One region of the Micromonospora palythoicola genome, then DNA from elsewhere that is predicted to be linked to it. Evidence: predicted binding sites of a transcription regulator. Region 1 holds the regulator's gene; the other holds the start of a gene.
What was found. The regulator HrcA, encoded in region 1, represses chaperone genes, less so after heat shock. The targets are predictions, from matches to a motif close to GGTTNGCACNCTCNNNNNGAGNGTGCNAACC.

Region 1 (9,009 bases):
GCTCACCCCCAACGACTACGTCGGCGCGGTGATGGAGCTGTGTCAGGGCCGGCGCGGCAGCCTGCTGGGCATGGACTACCTCTCCGCCGACCGGGTGGAACTGCGCTACACGCTGCCCCTCGCCGAGATCATCTTCGACTTCTTCGACCAGTTGAAGAGCCGTACCAAGGGCTACGCGTCGTTGGACTACGAGCCCTCCGGCGAGCAGGCGTCCGACCTGGTCAAGGTCGACATCCTGCTGCACGGCGAGCCGGTGGACGCGTTCAGCGCGATCGTGCACAAGGAGAAGGCGTACGCCTACGGCACCACCATCGCGGCGAAGCTGCGCAACCTCATCCCGCGCCAACAGTTCGAGGTGCCGATCCAGGCGGCCATCGGCAGCCGGGTGATCGCCCGGGAGACGATCCGCGCCATCCGCAAGGACGTGCTCGCCAAGTGCTACGGCGGTGACATCAGCCGTAAGCGCAAGCTGCTGGAGAAGCAGAAGGAGGGCAAGAAGCGGATGAAGATGGTGGGCCGGGTGGAGGTGCCGCAGGAGGCGTTCATCGCCGCGCTCTCCTCCGACTCCGACGGCAAGGGCAGCGGAAAGAAGTGATCGTGCGGCGGCGCACGTAGGCGCAGCCGTCCCCACGGGCGCTCGGCCACCTCGGCCGGGCGCCCGTTCGCGTGTGGGCCGATGGCGCGATCTTTCGGGGTGGTCGCGATCTCTCGGCCAGAAAAGCCGGTTTGGGATCTTCGCGGGTCGGGCATTAGGCGGTCACGACAGGAACACCACAAACGTTGAACGTCTTTCGTGAAGGAGAGCGATCATGGAGCTCACCGTCTGGGGCATCATCACCGCCCTGATCGTTGGTCTGATCGTCGGTGCGCTTGGCCGACTGGTGGTACCGGGCCGTCAGAACATGCCGATCTGGCTGCACATGCTCATCGGTGTCGGTGCCGCGCTGCTCGGCACCGTGATCGCCCGCGCGTCCGGCTTCGCCGAGACCGCCGGCATCGACTGGCGGGAGCTGCTGCTCCAGGTGCTGCTGGCCGCCGTCGCCGTCGCGCTGGTCGCCGGGGTGGGCCGCAACCGCCGGGGTGTCACCCACCGGTAACCGCTGAACCTGTCGAAAGGCGCCCGACCGCCGAGGTCGGGCGCCTTTCGCGCATGGGTACGCCCGGAGGCCGATCGACCTGAGCCGTCCGCGGGTGGGCGAGGGCGGCGCGCCGAGGCCGTTCCCCGTAGAATGTGATCATGACGGGCAGGGTGGCATCGGTGAACGTCGGGATCGTGACCGAAGCGGCGTGGGCCGGTGCCGCGAGCGGGCGCAGCGGCATCGACAAGCGGCCGGCCGATGGGCCGGTGCTCCTGCGCTTCGACGGCGTGGCCGGCGACTTCATCGGCGAGCGGGCCCACCACGGTGGCCCGGACCAGGCCGTCTACGCGTACGCGGAGGAGGACGCCGCCTGGTGGGAGGCCGACCTCGGGCGGACCATCCGCCCCGGTGGCTTCGGCGAGAACCTCACCACGTACGCGGTCGACGTGACCGGTGCCGTGATCGGCGAGCAGTGGGCCGTCGGCGAGGCGCTGCTCCAGGTGACCAAGCCACGCACGCCGTGCCGGACCTTCGCCGGCTTCTGGGGCGTACCGGATCTGATCAAGCGGTTCACCGCGCGGGCTACCCCCGGCGCGTACCTGCGGGTGCTCCGCGAGGGCGCGGTGGGTGCCGGCGACCCGATCGAGATCGTGCACCGGCCGGCGCACGGGGTGACCCTCGGCGAGGTGTTCCGCGCGCTCAGCCTGGAGCCGTCGTTGCTGCCCAGGCTGCTGGCGGCCGACGAGCTGCCCGAGCCGATCCGGGAGAAGGCGCGTCGCCGGGTCGGCGAGCCGGCCGGCTGACCGACCGGCCGGTCCGTGCCGAGATGACACGACAGGCCCCGGACCACGTCCAGGCGTGGCCACGGGGCCTGTCGTCACTCCTCCGGTCAGCGGAGCCAGGGGATGTTGCGGTTGAGCAGACCGCGCTGCTTCAGTTCCTTGCGCAGCGGGATCTCGTCGTCGATGTAGCCGTCCCAGTTGATGCCCCAGTAGTTGGCCGTGTGGGTGCCCTCACCGAGCAGCTGGCGCTGCACCGGCGTGCGGTTGCGGTACCACTCGCCGTCCTTGTCGGGGTGCAGCTCGTCGAGCGGGCGGATCCACCGGTAGGTGTAGCCGACGAACAGCATCTTGCGGGTGATGTTCGACAGGTTCGTCGACCGGGAGTGCCACTGACGGCGGTCGAAGATGAAGGCGTCACCCGGGTTGGCGGTGATCTCGACGGTGCCCTCCGGGTCCGGGTTGTGCACGCTCAGGTCCGTCGGGCGGGGCAGCGAGTTCCACAGGTGGCTGCCGGGGATCACCTTCGTCGCGCCCCGACCCTTCTCCGACAGGTCGGAGAGCACGTAGGCGACCTTCAGCGAGAACATCGGCCGCGGCAGGTTCGGGTCCATCGTCTCCGGGTCGGAGTTCTGCCGGTACCCGTCCTGGTGCCAACCCCAGTACGGCTTCTCGGGCTCCAACGCCGGCGGCGTCACGTCGAGGTGGTTGTGGTGGGTGTAGATGTTCCAGCCCGCCAGGCCCCACATGTAGGGGAACGCGATCGGGTGGGTGAGCAGCTCGCCGAAGAGCTCGTCCCGCTCGAGGAAACCCAGCAGGTGCAGGGTGCCATCCTTGGTGGTGTTGCCCTTGGCCTTCTCCTCCTCGTACACCCGGTCGACCGCGGCCTCGAGAGCGGCTCGGTGATCCTCGGTCAGGACGTTTCGCAGCAGGAGAAAGCCCTGCTCGTGGAACTCCTTGCGGTCGACGTCACTGATCGGTTCGTAGCCGGTCCGGTCGCCGTAGTCGAACGCCACGTCGTACCCCTCCCCAAGAGGTGAAACCATTTCTGGCACAGGCCGCCGATCGTAACGCGCGTCCGGACGGCCCGTGGGGCACCCCGTGACCTTTCCACAGGCATGACGACTGATGGCGGTTGCTCGACTACCGCACGTCACCCAACGTGGCGAGACGGAGTGTTACGTGATTAATTGCCGGTTTTTGCGGTGACTGCGGGTAAGGAGATCGGGGTCGCTCAGACGTCGGCGTGGACCTCGGCGAGGACCTCCGTGTCGCCCCGGTCGCTGTCCGGCAACCGCTTCCAGTCGCCGCGCTTGGCGGTCCACTCCCGGCCGTCGTAGGTGACCCGCTTCACCCCGTGCTCCTTCGCGTGGGAGACCAGCCAGTGCGTGTACCGCCAGCCGGCCCGCACGCCCTCGGCGGAGGTCGTCAGGCTGCCGGCGGGGCTCCGCTCGAAGTCGTTGACGCCCACCTTCAGCAGGGTCGGGTTGCCGTAGCTGTCGACGGCGGAGCTGAAGTAGCCCCGGCCCGCCCGCCGGTCGTCGTCGGAGCGGAGGGCCACCAGGCCCCAGTCGAGCGACAGTCCCTCGGTCAGCGCGGCGATGGCGGCGGCACCGCGCAGCACCGGATCACCGCCCACCGAGCAGCTGACCGCCGTGCTGGCGTGACCGAGCAGCGCCCGGGTGAGCACCTGCGACTCGTCGGCCCACTTCTCGTACGCCTCCGGGAAGGCCGAGCGCTGCACCTTCTGCGCGGCGTCGGTGACCCGCATGTCCTGCCAGCCGCGCACCTTCTTCAACGCCGCGTAGAACTTGCCAGCCGCGTACCGGGGGTCGCGGATCTGGGTTGGTGTGCCCCATCCCTGGCTCGGTCGCTGCTGGAACAGCCCCACGGAGTCGCGGTCGCCACCGGTCAGATTGCGCAGCCCGGACTCCTGGTACGCGGTGGCGAGCGCCACCACCACCGCCCGCTCGGGCATCTCGCGCTGCACGCCGATCGCCGCGATGGTCGCCGCGTTCGCCATCTGCTGCGAGTCGAGCGTCACCTCGCCGTCGGCCTGCACCGTGCAGGCCCGGCCGGCCAGCGGCAGCCGTAGCCCGTCACCGGCCTGCCTCAGCACCACGATCATCCCGATCGCGGCGATCAGGACGAGGACCACGAAGCCCGTCGCGACAGCCCGAGATCGCACCCGCACCTCCTGTGTCAAGGTCCGCCAAGCGTACGTCCCGCATCGACCCGTACGTGTCGTCCGACCGGTTCCGTCCCCGCCCGGCACTCACGCGCAACCCGAGGTTCCCCGTCCCGGCCGTACCTCACCTACCGAGTTCCGCCACCCAGCGCGGTGCCCGCTTCTCCCGGAACGCGGTGACCCCCTCGACCCCGTCGGCCGACAGGAAGTACCCGGTGGACAGCTCGGCCAGCTCGGCCAGCTCGGCGCGCAGGTCGACGGCGGGCGGACGGCGCAGCAGTCGCTTCGCCCCGGCCAGCGCCGCGGGGGCACCACGTACCAGCGAGTCGCAGTACCGCCGCACCGTGGCGTCCAGTTCCTCGGCCGGCACCGCGGCGGTGACCAGGCCGATCTCGGCCGCCCGCCGGCCGTCGAAGGTGTCGCCGGTCAGGTACAGCTCGGCCGCCGCCCGGGTCGTCAGGTGGGGCAGCACCGTCGCGGAGATCACCGCGGGGATCACCCCGATCCGCACCTCGGTGAAGGCGAACGTGGCCTCGGCCGCGCAGACCGCCAGGTCGGCCGCCGCGATCAGGCCCAGGCCGCCGGCCCGAGCCGGGCCGGCGACCCTGGCCAGCACCGGCTTCGGGCACTCCCGGACCGCCGCGAGCACGTCACCCAGCATGCCGGCGGGCACCGAGCCGCTGGCGTACGCCGCCGCGGTCTCCTTCAGGTCGGCTCCGGAACAGAAGACCGGCCCGGTGTGGTCCAGCACGATCACCCGGACCGCGTCGTCGGCGACCGCGGCGGCCAGCGCCGCCAGCAGTTCGGTCATCAACGGTGTGGAGAGCGCGTTGCGGTTGTGCGGGCTGTCCAGGGTGAGCGTGGTCACCCCGTGGGCCGTGGCGACCCGCACGAGCGCGTCGGGAGAGGTCATGCCAGGGCACACTAGTGGCCATGCCCGGCGTCCTTCCAGCAGGCGAGCCCGTCCCGGCCGACGGGTCGCTGCCCGCGTCCGCCCGCGCGTCCGTGGGCGCCCGGGGTTTCGGGGTCTACGTGCACGTGCCCTTCTGCGCGAGCCGGTGCGGCTACTGCGACTTCAACACGTACACCGCCGACGAGCTGGGTGGCGGAGCGAGCCGGGCGGGCTACGCCGACACCGTGCTGGCGGAGCTGGCACTCGCCGCCCGGGTGCTCAAGGACGCTCCGCCGCCACGGGTGCGGACGGTCTTCGTCGGCGGCGGCACCCCCACCCTGCTGCCCACCGACGACCTGGCCCGCATCCTGGACGCGATCGACCGGACCTGGGGACTGGCCGCCGACGCGGAGGTGACCACCGAGGCGAACCCGGAGTCGGTGACGCCCACCTCGCTGAAGGAGCTGCGCGCGGCCGGGTACACCCGGATCTCGCTGGGCATGCAGTCGGCCGCGCCCGGGGTGCTCGCCGTGCTGGACCGCCGGCACAGCGCCGGCCGGGCCACCGCCGCGGCCCTGGAGGCCCGCGACGCGGGCTTCGACCACGTCAATCTCGACCTGATCTACGGCACGCCGAGGGAGCGGGCCGAGGACTTCGCCGCCTCACTGGACCAGGTGGTGGCCGCCGGCGTTGACCACGTCAGCGCGTACGCCCTGATCGTCGAGGACGGCACCCGACTCGCCGCCCGGATGCGCCGGGGCGAGCTGCCGTACCCGGACGAGGACGTGGCGGCGGACCGGTACCTGGCCGCCGAGGCGACCCTCGGCGCGGCCGGCTTCTCCTGGTACGAGGTGTCCAACTGGGCCCGCACGCCGCAGGCGCGCTGCCGGCACAACCTGCTCTACTGGACCGGCGGGGACTGGTGGGGCCTCGGGCCGGGGGCGCACAGCCACGTGGGCGGGGTGCGCTGGTGGAACGTCAAACATCCCGCCTCGTACGCGCAACGCCTCGCCGCCGGGGAGTCTCCCGGGCAGGCCCGGGAGGTGCTCACCGGCGACGAGGCGCACATGGAGGACGTCATGCTCCGCCTGCGACTGGCCGGCGGCCTGCCGCTGGACGTGTTGACCGACGCCGGACGGGCCGGCGCGGCGCGTGCGCTGGCCGCCGGGTTGCTCGCCGAGCCCGCCCACGCCGCCGGGCGCGCCGTGCTCACCCTGCGCGGCCGATTGCTCGCCGACGCCGTGGTCCGCGACCTGCTGCCCTGATCCCCGTCATCAGACCGGTCGGCGCGGTCAGCGCTTCACGAAGGCGTAGGTCATCGGGTACTGGTAGAGCACACCCTCATTGGCCTTCACCCCGCCGATGATGCCGAAGATCAGTGGCACGATCGCGACGATGATCGGCACGAAGAACAGGATGCCGCAGGTGATCGTGGCGAGCACCCAGCTCAGCACCCCGACGACCGCCCAGGTGAGCTGGAAGTTCAGCGCGGCCACCGAGTGCGCCCGGGCGATCGGGGACTGCTGCCCGCGGACCATCATCGCGATCAGCGGTGCCACCCAGCCGAAGAGCCCGCCGCCGACGACCACGCCGAGCGGGCCGCCGAAGTGTGCGATCAGCACCCAGGTCTTGTCCTCGTTGTTGGCGTAGCCACCACCGGGAGCGCCGTAGCCTCCCGTCGGGTAGCCGACACCGGGTGCTCCCGGCGGCGGATAACCGCCGGGTGGGGGGTAGCCGGCCGGCGGCGGCTGGTCGCCGGTGGGGGGTGGATAGCCGCCGGGCGGGGGATAGCCGCCCTGGCCAGGCGAACCGGACAGTGGTGTCGTGGGTTCGTCGCCGGAGTCCGGGGGACGAGGTGGTTCAGTCATGGAGGCCACGGTAGGTGCCAGCGGCAACGGTGCACCAGAGCGACACCGGCGAGTGTCAACCCGCCGATCGGCTCGATGACGACAGGTGCTGACTTGATCATCGCGTGGACGGGGGCGCCGACGTAGACTGGCACTCGCTACAGTCGAGTGCCAGAGTGTTCCTCTGGCGGTCGTGACGCCGCGAGCTGACCTGCGACAGGAGGTGGCAAGGATGGGTCTGGACGACCGGAAGCTCGCCGTGCTCCGGGCGATCGTCGAGGACTACGTCGCCACCCAGGAGCCGGTCGGCAGCAAGTCGCTCGTCGAGCGGCACCAGCTCGGTGTCTCACCGGCCACCGTTCGCAACGACATGGCCGTGCTGGAGGAGGAGGGCTACATCCGCCAGCCGCACACCAGCGCGGGGCGGGTGCCCACCGACCGTGGCTACCGCCTCTTCGTCGACCGGTTGAGCCGGGTCAAGCCGCTCAGCCCGGCCGAACGCCGGGCGATCGAGCGCTTCCTGGCCGGTGCCGTGGATCTCGACGACGTGGTGCACCGCACGGTGCGGCTGCTGGCGCAGCTGACCCGGCAGGTCGCCGTCGTGCAGTATCCGAGCCTGGCCCGGTCCCGGGTGCGTCACCTGGAACTGGTGCCGATCTCCACCACCCGGCTGATGCTGGTGATGATCGCCGACACCGGCCGGGTCGAGCAGCGGCTGGTCGAGCTGCCCGCACCGGTCCCCGCCGACGACGTGCTGGACCTGCGCCGGCTGGTGAACGAGAAACTGGTGGGCGTCCGCCTGTCGGAGACCCCGCCGCTGGTGCAGACCCTCATCGACGACTGCGCGCCGCACCTGCGCCCGGCGATGACCACCCTGTCCACGGTGCTGCTGGAGACCCTGGTCGAACGGCACGAGGAGCGGCTGGCCCTGGCCGGCACCGCCAACCTCGCCCGGGGCGGCCTGCTCGACTTCCAGGGCTCGCTGCGTCCGATCCTCGAAGCACTTGAGGAGGAGGTCGTGCTGCTCAAGCTCATCGGCGAGGTGGAGCCGAGCACCCTGCGGGTGCGCATCGGCGACGAGAACGAGTACGACAACCTGCGGGCGGCCTCCGTGGTCAGCACCGGGTACGGCCCGGGCGCGACCATCGTCGGGGGGATGGGCGTGCTCGGACCGACCCGGATGGACTACCCCGGAACCATCGCCACGGTGAGGGCCGTGGCACGCTACGTGGGCGAGCTGCTGGCCCAGAACTGACAAGTCAGGGCCGACGGCAGGCTGCCGCCGCCGAACGGCGTAACTCGAGACGAACACGAGGACACGGAACGCAGTGGCCAGGGACTACTACGGCATTCTCGGCGTGAGCAAGGGTGCCTCCGACGACGAGATCAAGCGCGCCTATCGCAAGCTGGCGCGCCAGTTCCATCCGGACGTGAATCCGGATCCGGAGGCACAGGAGAAGTTCAAGGACATCAACGCCGCGTACGAGGTCCTCTCGGACGATCGGAAACGGCAGATCGTCGACCTGGGCGGGGACCCGCTGGCACCCGGTGGGGGCGGGCCCGGCGGTCCGGGCGGCCCCGGCGGAGCCGGACCCTTCGTCGGCTTCCAGGACATCATGGACGCGTTCTTCGGTGGCGCCACCGGCGCCGGACGCGGCCCGCGTCCGCGTACCCGCCCCGGTGCCGACGCGATCCTGCGACTGGAGCTGGACCTCCAGGAGACGGCCTTCGGTGTCGAGGCGCCGATCACCGTCGACACCGCCGTGCTCTGCACCACCTGCTCCGGCGCCGGCACCGCCGCCGGCACCCACCTGGCCACCTGCGAGGCGTGCGGCGGGCGGGGCGAGGTGCAGTCGGTGCAACGCACCTTTCTCGGCCAGGTGGTCTCCGCCCGGCCCTGCACCGTCTGCCAGGGCTACGGCACCACCATCCCGCAGCCCTGCCCGACCTGCGCCGGTGACGGCCGGGTCCGCACCCGCCGGTCGCTGACCGTCAAGATCCCCGCCGGGGTGGAGGACGGCATGCGGATCCGCCTGGCCCAGCAGGGCGAGGTCGGCCCGGGCGGCGGCACCGCCGGTGACCTCTACGTGGAGATCCACGAACGGCCGCACGACGTCTTCTCCCGCAAGGGCGACGACCTGCACTGCCGGGTCACCGTGCCGATGACCGCCGCCGCGCTCGGCACCCGGCTGACCATCAAGACGCTCGACAGCGAGGAACCGGT
Region 2 (9,009 bases), on a different contig from region 1:
GCGTCCCAGCCCAGCACCGCACCCATCAGCTCGGCCGCGTGTTCGGCCGACTCCAGGCCCCGGTGGGTGGTCTCGATCGAGATCCGGGTACGCCGGGTGAGCACGTCCTCCAGGTGCAACGCCCCCTCGGCGCGGGCCGCGTACGTCACCTCGGCGGCGAGGTACTCCGGCGCACCGGCCAGCGGGGAGGACAGCAGCGGATCGGCGTCGATCAGGGCGAGCAGATCGAGGGTCAGGCTGCCGTAGCGTTCCAGCAGGTGCTCCACCACACCCACCGGCAACCCGTGGCGGCGAGCCAGGTCCGCCCGGTCCCGCCACATGGCCGCGTACCCGTCCGCGCCGAGCAGCGGCAGGTCGGCCGTACGCGACACCCGCTGGCCACCGAGCCGGCGTACCGCCCGGTCGACCACGTCGGCGGCCATCACCCGGTACGTCGTGTACTTGCCACCGGCCACCAGCAGCAGCCCGAGCATCGGCTCGATCACGGCGTGCTCCCGGGAGAGCTTCGAGGTGGAATCCGCCTCGCCGGCCAGCAGCGGACGCAATCCGGCGTAGACACCTTCGATGTCGGCCGTGGTCAGCGGGCGGTCCAGCACCGTGTTGACCTGCCGGAGCAGGTAGTCGATGTCGCTGGCCGAGGCCGCCGGGTGGGAGCGGTCCAGCCGCCAGTCGGTGTCCGTGGTGCCGATGATCCAGTGCCCACCCCACGGGATGACGAACAGGACACTCGTGGCCGTACGCAGGATCAGTCCGGTCTCGCCGGTGATCGCCGAGCGGGGCACCACCAGGTGCACCCCCTTGGACGCCCGCACCCGGACACCGGGCCGCAGGCCGACGTCGTTGAGCATCCGGGACATGTCGTCGGTCCAGACACCGGTGGCGGCGATGACCGTGCGGGCGCGCACCTCGAACTCGGTCTCGGGCGCACCGGGGGGTGCCTCCAGGTCGCGGACCCGGACCCCGGTCACCTCCCGGGCCTGTCGGATCAGTCCGACCGCCCGCGCGCTGCTGACCACGGTCACGCCCAGGCTGGCGGCGGTGCGGGCCAGGGTGATGACCAGACGGGCGTCGTCGACCTGCCCGTCGTGGTAGCGGATCGCGCCGGCCAGGCCGTCGGAGCGCAGGCTCGGAAAGACGCGGCGGGCACCCTCCCGGCTCAGGTGCCGGTGCAACGGCATGCCCCGGCCACCGCCGAAGAGGCCGGCGAAGGCGTCGTACGCGGCCACCCCGGCGCCGTAGTAGGCCCGCCGCAGCAGTCGGGCGGGCAGATCACGGACGCCCTGACCAGCGGGGAGCGGCACCAGGAACGGCACCGGCCGCACCAGGTGCGGCGCCAGCCGGGTGGCCAGCAGCCCGCGCTCGGTCAGCGCCTCGTGCACCAGGCCGAACTCCAACTGCTCCAGGTAGCGCAGGCCACCGTGGATCAGCTTGCTGGACCGGCTGGAGGTGCCGGCGGCGAAGTCGCGGGCCTCCACCAGGGCCACCTTGAGGCCCCGGGACGCGGCGTCGACAGCCGCTCCGGCACCGGTCACCCCGCCCCCGATCACCAGCACGTCGAACCGCTCGGCACGCAGCCGACGCAGGTCGGCGGCGCGGCGAGCGGGCGAGAGCTGCCCGGCAACGGACCGCAGAACGTTCGGATCACGCACCCGTCCACGTTAACCGTCCCCACCCGCCACCGGCAGGTGCCGCCCGGGCACCCCGATCAGCCGCCCGGCAGATCCGTCCCGACGACCGGGCGGCTGCGACGTACTGTGTGCGGATGCGGGCGGATCCCACCACACCCGGCGCGGCCGGTAGCCCCTGGGCGATCGTCGCGGCGGTGTTCGCCGGCTGCTGGACGGTCACGGTCACGGTCCTGGCGCAGACCGGCGGCTGGACCATCGACCAGGTGGTCCTGATCGGCGGCCTGGACCGGCTGGTGCCGCTCTGGCCGGTGGTCTGCCTGCTCACCGTGCTGCTGATCGCCGCCGCGGCGCTGCCGCTGGCCCTCATACCCCGCTCGGCGGCGGTCCGCGTCACCGGGCGGGTGTGGTTTGCCGGCGCGCTCGTACTCGGCCTGCTCGGGTTGCTGCGGACGATCCCCCCGGTGCACCACGAGGCGTACCTCGCCGGGCTGGCGCTGGTGGCCATGCTGCTGGCGGTGGTGACGGCCCGGCTGCCGTCCCACGTCCTCGGCCCCGGCCGCCGGGCCGACGAACCACGGCGGGCGGAATCCGTCGGCGGGGTCGGGCAGCAGGTCGACCGCCCGGACCAGCCGGACCGGATGCCGCCCGGCGGCCCGGGGCACCGGACCGGGCCGGAGGCGATGCCGGTCGGGCGACCGGCACGACTGGACGCACGTCCGTCGGTGCCGGCCCTGCTCGCGATGGCCGCCGGGCTCGCCCTGCTGCTGCCCTGGGTCTGGTGGGGGGCCCTCGGCGGGCTGTCGGAGACCATCCTCGCCGGGCTGGCCGCGGCGGCCGTCGGCGCACTGGCCGCGACGCTGCTCGACGCTCGGTTCTGGTGTCGTTTCGACGCCGACGAACCGCCCCGACCGGCCCGGCTGGTGCTGCTGGGCGGGCTCGTGGCCGGGGTGGTGCTGCTGCTGGTGGGTGCCGGCACCGGCCACTCCGGTGCGCAGTTGCCGCTGCTGGTGACGCTGCCGCCGGCCGGGTTCGCGCTGGCCGCGCTGCGGGCCATGAGCCGCCGGGCGGCGGCCGGGCGCGGCGTCGCGCACCCGGACACCTGGCCCGGCGTGCCGGAGCAGCCGGCAACCGGGGCCACCGTGCGCCGCCATCCGGCCGGGTCGGGTGGCCGGGCACCCGTTGCCTGGCTAGTCGGGCTCGGTGTGTTCGGCCCGCTGGCGTTCACCGATCCGGAGGAGGTCAGCCTGCTGCTGGTCAGCACCCGCGACGTGCCCTTCTGGGTCGCCGCCGCGACCGGTGCCGGACTTGCCGTCGGACTGGTGCTGGCGGTCGGATACGGCCTGCTGCTGGCGCGACGCTCGGCCCGTACGCCGAGCCGCGCGCTGGCCGCGGCGAGCGCGCTGACGCTGCTGGTCACGGTCGGCCTGGTCGGCTCGGTCGCCGGCCAGCCGGGGCTGCACGGGGAGCGGCTGTTCGTGCTGCTGCGGGAACAGGCGGACCTGAGCGGTGTCAGCGGCGGACCAGGTCGGGCCGGCCGGGACGCGCGCGCCCGGGAGGTCTACCGGCGGCTGGTCGACACCGCCGACCGGACCCAGGCCGACCTGCGGCGGGACCTGCGGCGGGCCCGACTGCCGCACACCCCCTACTACCTGGTGAACGCGATCGAGGTGGCCGGCGGGCCGGCGGTACGGGCCTGGCTGTCCAGCCGACCCGAGGTGGCCCGGGTACTGGTCAGTCAACGCCTGCGCCCGTTGCCGGCGCCCGCCGACAGCGCCACCGGCAGCGCGCCGGCCCCGTCCGGCCCACCGTGGCACCTCACCATGATCGGCGCGGACCGGGTCTGGTCCGAACTCGGCGTCACCGGCACCGGGGTGACCGTGGGTAGTTCCGACTCGGGGGTGGACGGACGGCACCCGACCCTGGCCCAGGGCTTCCGAGGCGGCGACGACTCATGGTTCGACCCGTGGAACGGCACTGGCGCACCGACCGACCGCAGCGGGCACGGCACCCACACGATGGGCAGCGCCGTCGGGCGGGACGGCATCGGCGTGGCTCCCGGCGCACAATGGGTCGGCTGCGTCAACCTCGACCGCAATCTGGGGAACCCCGCCGCCTACCTCGACTGCCTCCAGTTCATGTTGGCGCCCTTCCCGCCGGGCGGTGACCCGTTCCGGCAGGGGCGGCCCGCCCGGGCACCGGAGATCCTGACCAACTCGTGGGGCTGCCCACCGATCGAGGGGTGCGATCCCCGGGCGCTACAGCCGGCCACAGCGGCGCTGGAGGCCGCCGGGATTCTCGTCGTCGCGGCGGCCGGCAACACCGGCCCGTTCTGCGGCTCCGTGCAGGATCCGCCGGCACCGTACCCGGACGTGCTGACCGTCGGCGCGGTGGACGACCGGCGGCGGGTCACCGCCTTCTCGTCCCGTGGCCCGACGGCCACCGGGACGACGAAACCGGATCTGATGGCGCCGGGCGCGGAGGTCATCTCCGCGATGCCCGGCGGCGGGTACGCCGTGCTCGACGGCACCTCGATGGCCACCCCGCAGGTGGCGGGGGTGGCCGCGTTGATGTGGTCGGCCAATCCGGAACTCGTCGGCGACCTGGACCGGACGCGGCGGATCCTGCGCGAGACGGCCGAACCGATCGAGACCAGCGACTCGGCCCGGGACCGGTCCGACGAGTGCGGCGGCCCGGCGAACCTCGTCGGCGCCGGCTTGGTCGACGCGTACGCGGCCGTCTCGGCGGCTCGTGGTTGATCGCCCGCGACCGATTCCACCCCGATGTGAGCAGTACTCGCCCGAGGGTTAATCCGAGCCCTCCGGACCTGCTATCTTGCGGCTTCATGCACGGTCATTCGTCCGGGTCGGCAGCTCCTCTCCGGACATCGTCGACAGCCCGCTGGCGGGGCATGGCCCTGCTGATCCTGCTGGGGGTACCGGCGCTCGTCGTGGCGCTCTGCTGCGGGGTGGTCCATGTGGTCACCAGGTCCGCCACCGACGACCCGTTCGGCCAACGCGGAGGCGTCACCGGACCGCCCTGATCCGGGCCGCATCCATGGCGGAGCGGGTCGCTGATGTTTCCCGAGCCAAACCGATCAAAAGGGTCTTAACGCCAAATAGATCCCGATAGCGCCATTCGACCTTCCCGCTGCTCGGCGCGCCCTACCGTTTCGGTAGAGGAGGCAGCCATGAGCATGGACGACGATCAGGCCCGGGAAGCCCCACCGACCACCTGGGCCACGATCCACGGACTCCCCGGCCAACTGCCGATCGACCGGCTCGACCACGGCGACGCCGAGCAACTGGCCGAGATGACCGGAGTGGACGAGCCACCCGAGGAGCCCCTCATCCTGGTGGACGAGCCGGTTCAGCACCGCCCGCCGTACGACCGGGCGCGGAAGCGCCGGAACCAGCGACCGCTGCCGACGTAGCCGACGAGTGGCCACCGACACAGCGGAAGGGGCGGACCGCTGACGCGGCCCGCCCCTTCCGGCGTTGGAGCTGGACTCAGAAGTCCATGTCCCCGCCACCCGGGCCAGCCGGGGCGGCCGGGGTCTTCTCCGGCTTGTCCGCCACGACGGCCTCGGTGGTGAGGAACAGCGCGGCGATCGACGAGGCGTTCTGCAGCGCGGAACGGGTCACCTTGGCCGGGTCGATGATGCCCGCGGCCAGCAGGTCGACGTACTCGCCGGTCGCGGCGTTGAGGCCGTGACCCGAGTCGAGGTTGCGGACCCGCTCCACCACGACGCCGCCCTCGAGGCCGGCGTTCACGGCGATCTGCCGCAGCGGGGCGTCCAGCGCGATCTTGACGATCTGCGCGCCGGTCGCCTCGTCGCCGGCCAGGTCGAGCTTGTCGAAGGCGGTCTTGCCGGCCTGCACCAGCGCGACACCACCACCCGGGACGATGCCCTCCTCGACGGCGGCCTTGGCGTTGCGGACCGCGTCCTCGATGCGGTGCTTGCGCTCCTTGAGCTCGACCTCGGTGGCCGCGCCGACCTTGATCACCGCAACGCCACCGGCCAGCTTGGCCAGCCGCTCCTGCAGCTTCTCCCGGTCGTAGTCGGAGTCGCTCTTGTCGATCTCGGCCCGGATCTGGTTGACCCGGCCCTGGATCTGCTCGGCGTCGCCGGCACCGTCGACGATGGTGGTCTCGTCCTTGGTCACCACGACCTTGCGGGCGCGGCCCAGCATGTCGAGGCTGACGGCGTCCAGCTTGAGGCCGACCTCCTCGCTGATGACCTGGCCACCGGTGAGGATGGCGATGTCGGTCAGCATGGCCTTGCGGCGGTCACCGAAGCCCGGCGCCTTGACGGCGACCGACTTGAAGGTGCCACGGACCTTGTTGACCACCAGCGTGGCCAGGGCCTCGCCCTCCAGGTCCTCGGCGATGATCAGCAGCGGCTTTCCGCCCTGCATGACCTTCTCCAGGATCGGGAGCAGGTCCTTGACCGACGAGATCTTGCTGTTCGCGATCAGGATGTACGGGTCGTCGAAGACGGCCTCCATACGCTCCGGGTCGGTCATGAAGTAGGCCGAGATGTAGCCCTTGTCGAAGCGCATGCCCTCGGTGAGCTCCAGCTCCAGCCCGAAGGTGTTGCTCTCCTCGACGGTGATGACGCCTTCCTTGCCGACCTTGTCCATCGCCTCGGCGATGATCTCGCCGACGCTGGTGTCACCGGCGGAGATGGAGGCGGTGGAGGCGATCTGCTCCTTGGTCTCGACGTCCTTGGCGAGCTTCAGCAGCTCCTCCGAGACGTTGGCGACCGCAGCCTCGATGCCCCGCTTCAGGGCCATCGGGTTGGCACCGGCGGCCACGTTGCGCAGGCCCTCGCGAACGAGTGCCTGGGCCAGGACGGTCGCCGTCGTCGTGCCGTCACCGGCGACGTCGTCGGTCTTCTTGGCGACCTCCTTGACCAGCTCGGCGCCGATCTTCTCGTACGGGTCCTCGAGCTCGATCTCCTTGGCGATGCTCACACCATCGTTGGTGATGGTGGGGGCACCCCACTTCTTCTCGAGCACGACGTTGCGGCCCTTGGGGCCGAGGGTCACCTTCACGGCGTCGGCGAGCTGGTTCATGCCCCGCTCGAGGCCGCGGCGCGCCTCTTCGTCGAACGCGATCATCTTGGCCATACGGCGTTGTCCTCCTGGACACTCACGGGCCACCCGAGTGTGTGCCCCGGATGGGCCGTCTGGTGTACGCACCTTGGGACGTCGCCACCTGGCGACGGCGACGTCTCCTCGGCCGGGCCGGATAGCCCGCGACGACCGGCCACGTGCCTCACCCGTGGTTATGTCACGGGCGCGACCGCAGCCCCACCGTCCCGACCAGCTGGCACTCACGCCATGCGAGTGCCAATGACTTGTTTAGCACTCTGCCCTGCCGAGTGCAAGCACGATGGCCCGGGTCAGCCGAGTTCGGCCGCCAGTTGGTTGGCGTTCACCGGGCCCTCGTGCGCCCGCTGCTCGGCGTAGGTGACCACCAGCCCGACCTGCTGCGCGAGGTACGCCGGCAGCGTCAGCACCGCGACCACCGCGATGGTCAGCACCACACCCACCGTCGTACCCGGCGAGTCCAGCGGAGTGGCACCGAACGGCAGGGTCGCCAGCGACTCGATCAGGCTCGCCACCAGGGAGAGACCGATCACCGCGGCACCCACCAGGGCCACCCGGCCGAGCAGCAGCCCCGGCCGGTCACGCAGCATGCGGTGCGACCTGCTGAGCGGGTCGTGCCGCTCGAACAGGTAGACCGGGCCGGCCAGGGCCAACGCGAACACCGCGTACACGCCGGGCAGGAAGCACAGGCAGAACCCGAAGACGACGATCAGGGTGACGAGCAGCGTCCAGCCCCACAGACCGAGCGAGCGGCGCATCCCGTAGCGCAGCGCCGCGGCGGTGCCGACCTGCTCGCCGACCGCCTGGCGGGTGATCAACCAGGTGCCGGCGGCCCAGCCGACCGACTGCACCAGACCGAGGAGCACGCTGCCACCGAGCAGCACGAGCAGGAGCGTGCCGAGATCCGTCCAGAAGTTCGCCGGCAGCGCGGCGGAGTCGCTGGCGAGTTGGCTGTCCCAGCGCGCCGAGGGGTCCACGGCCAGCGTGAGCACCGACAGCACCGCGGCCGGCAGCACCTGGGTGAGGACGAGAATCGGCAGCAGTTGTCGCCAGCCCCGGCGGGCGGCGCCCACGCAGCGCCCGAACCAGCCGCCCAGCCCGGCCCCGGGCGGGGTGACCAGGGCGTCAGCGGGATCGAGACCGTAGCCTGCGGGGTGGTGCCAGCCGTAGGCCGGCTGTCCCGGGTACAGCGGTTGACCGGGATACGGCGACATGCCGACGTGCGGCGGCTGCGCGGGATGGCCCGGTTGCGCGCCGTAGGGCGGCGGCTGCGCGGGATGGCCCGGTTGCGCGCCGTAGGGCGGCGGGCCGAACCCGGGCGGCGGGTCGAGCGGCCCGGGCGGCGGCGGTTGGTCCGCGGGCGAGGAGGTGGGACCTGTTGGGGGCGGCTGGTCGGACATGGAACCTCCTCAGCGACGGCTGGTTCGGCCCATGATCTTCCCTTGTGGGGCGCCGGCACCGCAGCCCCCTCCGGCGATGGTCACGCCACCCCGACGACGATCGGTCGCCCGGGGTGGGTCGTCCGCACTCAGGCGATGACGCGTACCCGCTCGGCCTGCGGGCCCTTCTGGCCCTGGGCGATCTCGAACTCCACTCGCTGACCGTCGTCCAGCGCCTTGTAGCCGTCCATCTCGATCGCGGAGAAGTGGACGAAGACGTCCTGCCCGCCGTCGACGGCGATGAAGCCGTAGCCCTTCTCGGCGTTGAACCACTTCACGGTGCCTTGTGCCACGGTGTTTTCCTCACTCTGCACGGCGTTCCACTACCTCGGGTCACCGGCGCACCGGCACCCGGAAACCACCGGTTTCGGCAATCCGCGACGACCACTGAAACGGGTGACCGAAATCGCACGCTACACGAGGAGTGACGACGGCGCACGACCACAAATCGGGCGTATTACAGTCACCCGTATCGTCGTACGTCATTGTGATAAGCATGCGGGCATGACGAACGTCACGGACGGAACCTGGGTGCGCCGGGCCGTCATCCGCCGGGTCGAACCAGCGGACGCCGCTCGGATGCGCGCGCTGCGGCTGGAGATGCTCGCGGACGCGCCGCTGGCGTTCCTGGAGACGATCGCCGAGGCCGCGGCCCGACCGCACGCCGAGTACGCCGCCCGGGTCGCCCGGGTCTCCGTCGGCCCGGACACGGCGCAGTTCGTGGCGGATCCGGGCGGCCGGCTGGTCGGGCACGTCGGTGGGATGGCGCACCCGACCGAGCCGGGGGTGACCGTGCTCTACGCCGTCTACGTCACGCCGGGCTGGCGGCGC

Region 2: a site for HrcA is predicted at 6,955-6,985, ahead of groL (chaperonin GroEL). Genes of this name have one in related genera too.

What each region holds. Positions count from the first base shown of each region.
Region 1 covers NZ_JBAGKI010000015.1:35,030-44,038, reverse strand. Annotated here, with positions in the region: gene lepA (translation elongation factor 4) at 1-595, shown strand, start outside; gene V5O40_RS09415 (GlsB/YeaQ/YmgE family stress response membrane protein) at 810-1,097, shown strand; gene V5O40_RS09410 (MOSC domain-containing protein) at 1,238-1,882, shown strand; gene V5O40_RS09405 (phytanoyl-CoA dioxygenase family protein) at 1,969-2,874, opposite strand; gene V5O40_RS09400 (hypothetical protein) at 3,093-4,052, opposite strand; gene V5O40_RS09395 (enoyl-CoA hydratase-related protein) at 4,171-4,959, opposite strand; gene hemW (radical SAM family heme chaperone HemW) at 4,980-6,203, shown strand; gene V5O40_RS09385 (DUF4870 domain-containing protein) at 6,231-6,806, opposite strand; gene hrcA (heat-inducible transcriptional repressor HrcA) at 7,018-8,040, shown strand; gene dnaJ (molecular chaperone DnaJ) at 8,114-9,009, shown strand, end outside.
Region 2 covers NZ_JBAGKI010000022.1:22,326-31,334, forward strand. Annotated here, with positions in the region: gene V5O40_RS12680 (glycerol-3-phosphate dehydrogenase/oxidase) at 1-1,649, opposite strand, end outside; gene V5O40_RS12685 (S8 family serine peptidase) at 1,763-4,384, shown strand; gene V5O40_RS12690 (hypothetical protein) at 4,537-4,668, shown strand; gene V5O40_RS12695 (hypothetical protein) at 4,822-5,058, shown strand; gene groL (chaperonin GroEL) at 5,135-6,757, opposite strand; gene V5O40_RS12705 (hypothetical protein) at 7,033-8,139, opposite strand; gene V5O40_RS12710 (cold-shock protein) at 8,268-8,471, opposite strand; gene V5O40_RS12715 (GNAT family N-acetyltransferase) at 8,683-9,009, shown strand, end outside.